Linked DNA regions of Thermoclostridium stercorarium subsp. stercorarium DSM 8532. The protein of the gene in region 1 interacts with the protein of each later gene in a pairwise test. Links are inferred from orthologs where the notes say so. Each region holds a gene or a part of one and is shown on either strand. Other genes may lie near its edges.

Region 1 (3,854 bases):
AAGATACCCTTCTAAGAACGTTACGTTAAGGACTCTGTCCCCGTATTCGGATAATATGCTTTCTATTCTGTATTCATTGTCATCCATTCGTTTAAGTACCAGGTAGTAAGAGCCTTCACACAGATATGCAGAGCTTTCTCCCGAATAAACAGGTTTTAGTCTGGCGCACAGGTTGCACAAATCCTCAAAGCTTTCCACGTTATAAATCATTACCGTTGAACCTGCGCCTCCGGTTTTCTTTTTAAATTTTATGTCATTCTTTTTATAACGGTTTTTAATAAATTTTTGAATGGATTCAAAATCGCTGTCGTCATCAATTTTTGTTATTGTAATAATAAAACCCTGATCCACATCGGTAACTGCTTCAATGCATAACTGGGATTCGTTGGTTTCAAACCCCAATTCTAATTCCGCCTGCTCCATCAGATCCCAGAACAGTTCCTGGGTTTCGGGAGAATTATAATTAAACGAAGACAGGTCAATATCCCGTTCCTCAAGGTCGTCAAAGGAGACAAAGATGCGTATTTTGTTTTCACTTATTTTTTCAATTCTCATATCAAGTATCCTCTGCTTATATTTTTGGTATTAAATAATACGTCATCCTTAACATTATTATACTTTTTAAATAATATATTGAGAAGTACTAAATTATGAACAATTTTTAAAGTATTTTTGTTAAGGATTTCGTATATTTAATATATATCATATTTCCCCGTTAAACGAATGGTTAATCAGGTAATTACAAACAATAATAATAAAATATTTTTTACGGTATGTAAATAAAAAAATATTCCCATAAATCCCTGCACTGGTGTATAATGTTGTAGAATAATTAACACTATAAACACTGTAAAGAGAAGGTTTTTATGAAACAGCTTATTTTGGCTTCACAGTCACCCAGGAGGGAAATGCTGCTTAAACAGATAGGAGTAAGTTTTAAAACTCATCCTTCAAATATTGATGAAAATATGACGGAAAATGTCGGACCGGAAGATTATGTCCGTTCTGTTGCCGAAAGGAAAGCTTTTAAAGTTAAGGAATATTTTTGTTCGCGCGGGCATAATTTTTTTGTTGTTCTGGCCGCCGACACTGTAGTGGTTCATGAAGGGGTGATTTTGGGGAAGCCCGCCGATGAAGACCATGCCTTTGAAATGCTATCAAGGCTTTCGGGACGCTGGCATGAGGTAATGACAGGAGTTTCGGTGTTGGACGGCGATGAGGATAAAAAACTTACCTGTGTTGAGATCACAAAGGTGAAAATGAGAGATCTTTCACCAGACGAAATATGGAAGTATATCAGGACGGGTGAGCCGCTTGACAAGGCAGGAGCCTATGGTATACAGGGTATAGGGGCATTGATGGTTGAGAGGATTGAAGGCTGTTTCTACAATGTTGTTGGCCTTCCGTTGCACAGAGTTTCTGTTATGCTTTCACAATTTGGCATTAAAACAGTACTCGGGTAAAATTTTATACTTTGCAAATGAGCAAAAGGAGCGGAATGTTATGTTTACGAAAGATATAGGTATAGACTTGGGAACGGCGAACACACTGGTACATGTAAAGTCAAAAGGAATTGTAATCAGGGAACCTTCAGTGGTGGCGATAAACAATCATACCGGTGAGGTCCTTGCAGTCGGGATTGAAGCCAAAAACATGATCGGCCGCACTCCCGGCAACATAACTGCTATAAGACCGATGAAAGACGGCGTTATTGCTGATTTCCAGGTAACCCAGGGGATGCTGAAATATTTTATACGCAAAGCTATCGGAAACGGTCTGTTTGTAAAGCCGAGGGTTGTTGTATGCGTGCCTTCTGGAGTAACAGAAGTGGAAAAAAGGGCTGTTATTGATGCCACGCTCCATGCAGGAGCAAAAGAAGCATATCTTATTGAGGAACCAATGGCGGCGGCTATTGGGGCCAATCTCCCTGTGGATGAACCCACCGGAAGCATGGTGGTTGATATAGGCGGCGGAACCAGCGAAGTGGCGGTTATTTCGCTGGGCGGCATTGTGGTCAGCAGATCGCTGAGAATTGGCGGGGATGAGCTGGATGACGCTATTGTTCTTTATGTAAAAAAGGAATATAATTTAATGATAGGAGAGCGCACGGCTGAGGACATAAAAATAAACGTAGGTTCGGCATATCCTCTGGAAGAAGAAATCAGATACAGGATTTCAGGGCGTGATCTGGTAACAGGTCTTCCGCGGGAAATAGAGATAAAATCCGAGGAAATCAGAGAAGCCCTTGCAGAACCCATAAATTCAATTGTTGACGCAATTAAATATACATTGGAAAAGACACCTCCTGAGCTGGCTGCTGACATAATGGAGCAGGGAATAATGCTTACTGGCGGCGGCGCATTATTGAAAGGCTTGGATCAGCTTATTCACAGGGAAACGGGAATACCGGTAAAAATAGCCGAATATCCTCTTGACTGCGTGGCTCTGGGAGCCGGAAAAGTTCTTGAAGAGATTGACGTTTTGAGGAGCGTGTTAATATCCACAAACAAGGGCAGGTAGAAAGCGCAGGGGAAAGCCCCGTTGGTTCTTATGATAATTTTCAGGAAGGGGTCAGCTTTTGAGAAGAATTTTCAGCAATAAAATTTTTATTATATCGGCGGTGGTAGTGCTGATATTTGTCCTTGCAGCGCTGACTGCAGGAGAAAACAGCCGGATGAACGTTGTGAGGAATGTCCTTACCGTACCGTTAAGTCCCCTGCAGAAAGGAATAGTGGGCGTATCAAACTGGGTAAAGGATTCGATAAACTTTTTTCGCGAGGTCCGTACGGCAAGAGAGGAAAACAAGGAACTGAAGAAGAAACTGCAGCAGATGGAACAGGAACTGGAAAATGTTTACAGACTTCAGAAAGAGAATGAAAATTTAAGAAAGCTTTTGGATTTTAAAGAACAGTTTACGCAGGAGATTGTGGGTTGCAATATAATTGCGAAAGATTCAGGAAACCTTTTTGAAACCTTTACCATAGACAGGGGAAGCAGGGACGGCATAAGTGTCAACGATCCGGTTATAAATGCCAACGGCCTTGTAGGCCGTGTGGCAAAAGTGGATTTGTTTACATCAAAGGTTGTTTCAATTATTGATACTGAAAGTTCTGTTTCTGCAAGGCTTTCCAAATCAAGGGATCTTGTAATATTAAGAGGTGACTCTCAGCTCAGGACACAGGGATTGTGCCGTTTGGACTACATACCTCCCGATGTGGAAGTGGCTGTAGGCGATACGGTGGAAACGTCAGGCTTAAGCAGCATTTACCCAAAGGGAATCATTATCGGCGAAATTGTTCAGATTGTCAAAAATGAAGGGCAGTTTGATTATTATGCAATTGTAAAACCGGCTGTGGATTTCAGAAGGCTTGAAGAGGTTGTTGTCATAAAAGTAGGGGCAGAACAGGGGAACGGCGATGACTAAAAAAATCCTTATTGTGACTTCTTTAATATATGTTGCGTGTCTTCTGCAGAGCACAGTTCTCGGGTATATAGAGATACACGGAATAAGACCCAACCTGCTTTTGATTGTAGCGGTATCGGTTGCCCTTCTGAGAAATGATTTGGAGTCGGCATTTACCGGACTGGCGTTAGGACTCGGAATGGATATTCTTGTCGGCAGGGCAGTGGGATGGTATGGTTTGGGCTTTTTTCTGGCGAATTTTATTATAGCCCGGATAAATCCGAAATTATACAAAGAAAACCCTTTAATTCCGGTTTTTTTCGCATTTACTTCAACTCTCGCGATAGAAACGTTATACTATTTGATTACTTTTTTCCTGAAAGGATACGAAGATTTTCTGTTTGTTGTTACGAAGCTTATACTTCCCGAATGTTTATACAACGCAGTACTT
Region 2 (3,692 bases), 2.5 Mb from region 1 along the record:
GCCAGACCCTTATCGCCGGAATGGGAGAACTGCATCTGGAGATTATTGTCGACCGGCTTATGCGTGAATTCAAAGTTGAGGCCAATGTAGGCAAACCGCAGGTTGCTTATAAGGAAACCATACGCAAGTCGGCCAAGGCCGAAGGCAAGTTTGTTCGTCAGTCCGGCGGTCGCGGTCAGTACGGTCACTGCTGGATTGAAATTGAGCCTCTTGAAAGCGGCGGGTATGAATTCATTAATAACATTGTAGGAGGAGTAATTCCTAAGGAATATATTCCTGCTGTAGACGCCGGTATAAGGGACGCAATGAACACCGGTGTTGTTGCAGGATATCCGGTTATTAATGTAAGAGTTAAACTGTTTGACGGTTCATACCATGAAGTGGACTCATCAGAAATGGCATTCAAGATTGCGGGTTCAATGGCTTTCAAGGAGGCAATGAAGAACGCCGATCCTGTTCTGCTGGAGCCGATAATGAAAGTGGAAGTTACAACACCTGAAGAATACATGGGCGACATCATTGGCGATTTGAACTCACGCCGCGGACGTATTGAAGGGATGGAGGCCCGTTCCGGAGCGCAGGTTATTACAGCTTATGTACCGCTGAGTGAAATGTTTGGCTATGCTACGGTACTGAGGTCAAGATCCCAGGGAAGAGCGGTTTATTCAATGCAGTTTGATCATTACGCTGAAGTTCCACGGAATATCCAGGAACAAATAGCCGGGTTGAGGAAACCCAAGGAATAAGGAAATAGACGAAATATTGACAGACAAAATTAAAATGTTATAGTATAATTCTATAAGCATTGAAAGATTACGTTGAATTTTTTACTGATTAATAATATAATTATCAACAGTTACCGAACTGTGTAAGGAGGAGAATTTCGATGGCAAAAGCTAAGTTCGAAAGAACTAAACCCCATGTTAACGTAGGAACTATCGGTCACGTTGACCATGGCAAAACCACTTTGACTGCAGCAATAACAAAGGTTTTGGCATTAGCAGGTACCGGAAATGTTGAAGTAAAGTCTTATGATCAGATTGACTCCGCTCCGGAAGAAAAGGAAAGAGGAATTACCATCAATACCTCTCACGTTGAATATGAAACATTGAAACGCCACTATGCTCACGTTGACTGCCCCGGACACGCTGACTATGTTAAGAACATGATCACCGGTGCGGCTCAGATGGACGGTGCTATTCTGGTTGTATCAGCAGCCGACGGCCCGATGCCTCAGACCCGTGAACATATTCTGCTTGCTCACCAGGTTGGCGTTAACTATATTGTAGTTTTCCTCAATAAATGCGATCAGGTTGACGATGAAGAATTAATTGAACTTGTTGAAATGGAAGTAAGAGAACTGCTCAGCCAGTACGGATTCCCCGGAGACGAGATCCCCATTGTTCGTGGATCTGCTCTGCAGGCTCTGGAATGCGATTCAAATGATCCGAATCATCCTGCATACAAGCCCATACTGGATCTTATGGATGCAGTTGATAGCTATATCCCGACTCCTGAACGTCAGATCGACCTGCCGTTCCTGATGTCCGTTGAGGACGTATTCTCCATTACCGGTCGTGGAACAGTTGCTACCGGTAGGGTTGAAAGAGGAACCCTGAAGGTTGGCGACGAAGTTGAAATCGTCGGTTTGTCAACCGAAAAGAGAAAGACCACCGTTACCGGTGTTGAAATGTTCAGAAAGACTCTTGATCAGGCATTTGCCGGTGACAATATCGGTTGTCTGTTAAGAGGTATTCAGAGAAACGAAATTGAAAGAGGCCAGGTTTTGGCTAAACCCGGTACGATTACCCCGCATACCAATTTTACCGCTGAGGTTTACGTATTGACCAAGGAAGAAGGGGGAAGACATACTCCGTTCTTCAACGGTTACAGACCTCAGTTCTTCTTCAGAACAACGGACGTTACCGGAACCATCTCCCTTCCTGAGGGTGTAGAGATGTGCATGCCTGGTGACAATGTCACCATGACGGTAGAGCTTATTACACCCATCGCTATGGAAAAAGGTCAGACATTCTCCATCCGCGAAGGTGGAAGAACGGTAGCATCCGGACGTGTTTCAGGCATAATTAAGTAATTTACGAATATATTAGCAGCAGGAATGGAAGCTGTTCGCCGGCGGAACGCGGCGAATGGCTTCTGTTTTATATGCCTGTGACAGGATGGCGTTTTGGTTAAGGTTTTTCAGGCGTTCATGAAATCTGGAAATTAACGGGCTGCCTCCGGCAAATGTGTGGAGACGGCCTTTTTTATACCATGAGTTAATGCGAAATGCCTTAAAATACTGCCGGCAGTACTCCAGGCAGGACAGTGATCTATAACCTGTTAGCCCGTCCAGAATAATACATTGAAATTGGTTTATCAAGACGTTATAATATAATAGCCTTATAGTATTAATAAGTTACCGGCGTTCAAATCCTGACAAGTATCCGGAAATTCAAGTACATAGTTTGTTACGATAACTGAAGTACATAACCATACTTTGATGGATCCAATATTATCCGAAGCTGGTTTTGTTGGTCTGTTTCAGATGGTTATAGAATCCCGCTAACAACAGGGATCACCCCATATTGTAAGTATGGAGCACATATTGAAAGGATTTGATACCGATGGCACAGGATAAAATATTAACAATCCCGCTTCTGCCGTTGAGAGGGATTGTTGTTTTTCCACATATGATTCTTCATTTCGACGTTGGCAGGACAAAGTCGATTAAGGCCCTGGAAGAGGCTATGGTTAAGGATCAGAAGATCTTTCTTTCGGCACAGAAGGATCCCGCTCTGGATGATCCGGGACCTGAAGACATATATCCAGTGGGAACCATTTCAAAGGTCAAGCAGCTTCTCAGGCTTCCCGGTGACACCATACGTGTGCTTGTGGAAGGGCTGGAAAGGGCTAAGATTGTTGAGTATACTTCGAATGAGCCTTATTATGAGGTAAAGGTGCGGGAACATCCCAATCCGAAACATCTGGTTAAGGATTCGGAAACCGAGGCGCTTATAAGGCAGGTTGTAAGCTATTTTGAAAAGTATGCCAAACTGTCAAACCGTGTTTCTCCGGACATAACATTTACGCTGACCACTATAGATGATTATGCACGGCTTTCGGATGTAATCGCGGCCAATCTTGTTATAAAACTTGAGGACAGGCAGAGTATTCTGAATGAGTTTTCTCCAAAGAAGCGAATGGAGAAACTCCTGAAAATCCTTGTTAATGAGATCGAGATACTTGAGGTTGAGAAGAACATAAACAAGAAGGTTCGTCAGCAAATTGACAAAAGCCAGAGAGAGTATTATTTGAGAGAACAGCTGAAAGCAATACAGAACGAGCTGGGAGAAGGAAACCAGCAGCAGGATGAAGAAGCTGAGGAATACCGTGAAAAGATAAAACAATTGGGATTGCCTCAGGATATTGAAAGCAAAGTTCTCAAGGAAGTGGACAGGCTGTCGAAAATGCATCCTTCATCGGCCGAAAGTGCGGTTGTCAGGACATATCTTGACTGGATTGTTGAACTGCCGTGGAATACAAAAACGGAGGAGAACCTGAATCTAAGTGACGCTGAAAGAATCCTCGACGAAGATCATTACGGGCTTACAAAAGTAAAGGAACGAATAATTGAATATCTGGCTATAAGAAAACTGAGAAACAGCCTGCAGGGGCCGATAATCTGCCTG

What was found. Proteins that work in one complex are often made in the same cells at the same time.
Region 2: the proteins of CST_RS01540 (region 1) and tuf interact in binary tests that used the Bacillus subtilis proteins (3 or more experiments, as listed by UniProt). The link is inferred for Thermoclostridium stercorarium subsp. stercorarium DSM 8532 from one-to-one orthologs.

The regions. Positions count from the first base shown.
Region 1 is NC_020134.1:363,121-366,974, forward strand. Bases 614-3,511 are described here. They hold CST_RS01540 (rod shape-determining protein), read left to right. Parts: upstream 614-1,503; coding sequence 1,504-2,520; downstream 2,521-3,511. Other genes in these bases: CST_RS01535 (Maf family protein), read left to right, coding at 867-1,463; mreC (rod shape-determining protein MreC), read left to right, coding at 2,579-3,424; mreD (rod shape-determining protein MreD), read left to right, coding at 3,417-3,511. In the rest of the region: CST_RS01530 (adaptor protein MecA), read right to left, coding at 1-555; more of mreD, read left to right, coding at 3,512-3,854.
Region 2 is NC_020134.1:2,842,166-2,845,857, reverse strand. Bases 13-2,990 are described here. They hold tuf (elongation factor Tu), read left to right. Parts: upstream 13-886; coding sequence 887-2,095; downstream 2,096-2,990. Other genes in these bases: lon (endopeptidase La), read left to right, coding at 2,628-2,990; fusA (elongation factor G), read left to right, coding at 13-746. Also shown: more of fusA, read left to right, coding at 1-12; more of lon, read left to right, coding at 2,991-3,692. UniProt on the Bacillus subtilis protein: GTP hydrolase that promotes the GTP-dependent binding of aminoacyl-tRNA to the A-site of ribosomes during protein biosynthesis.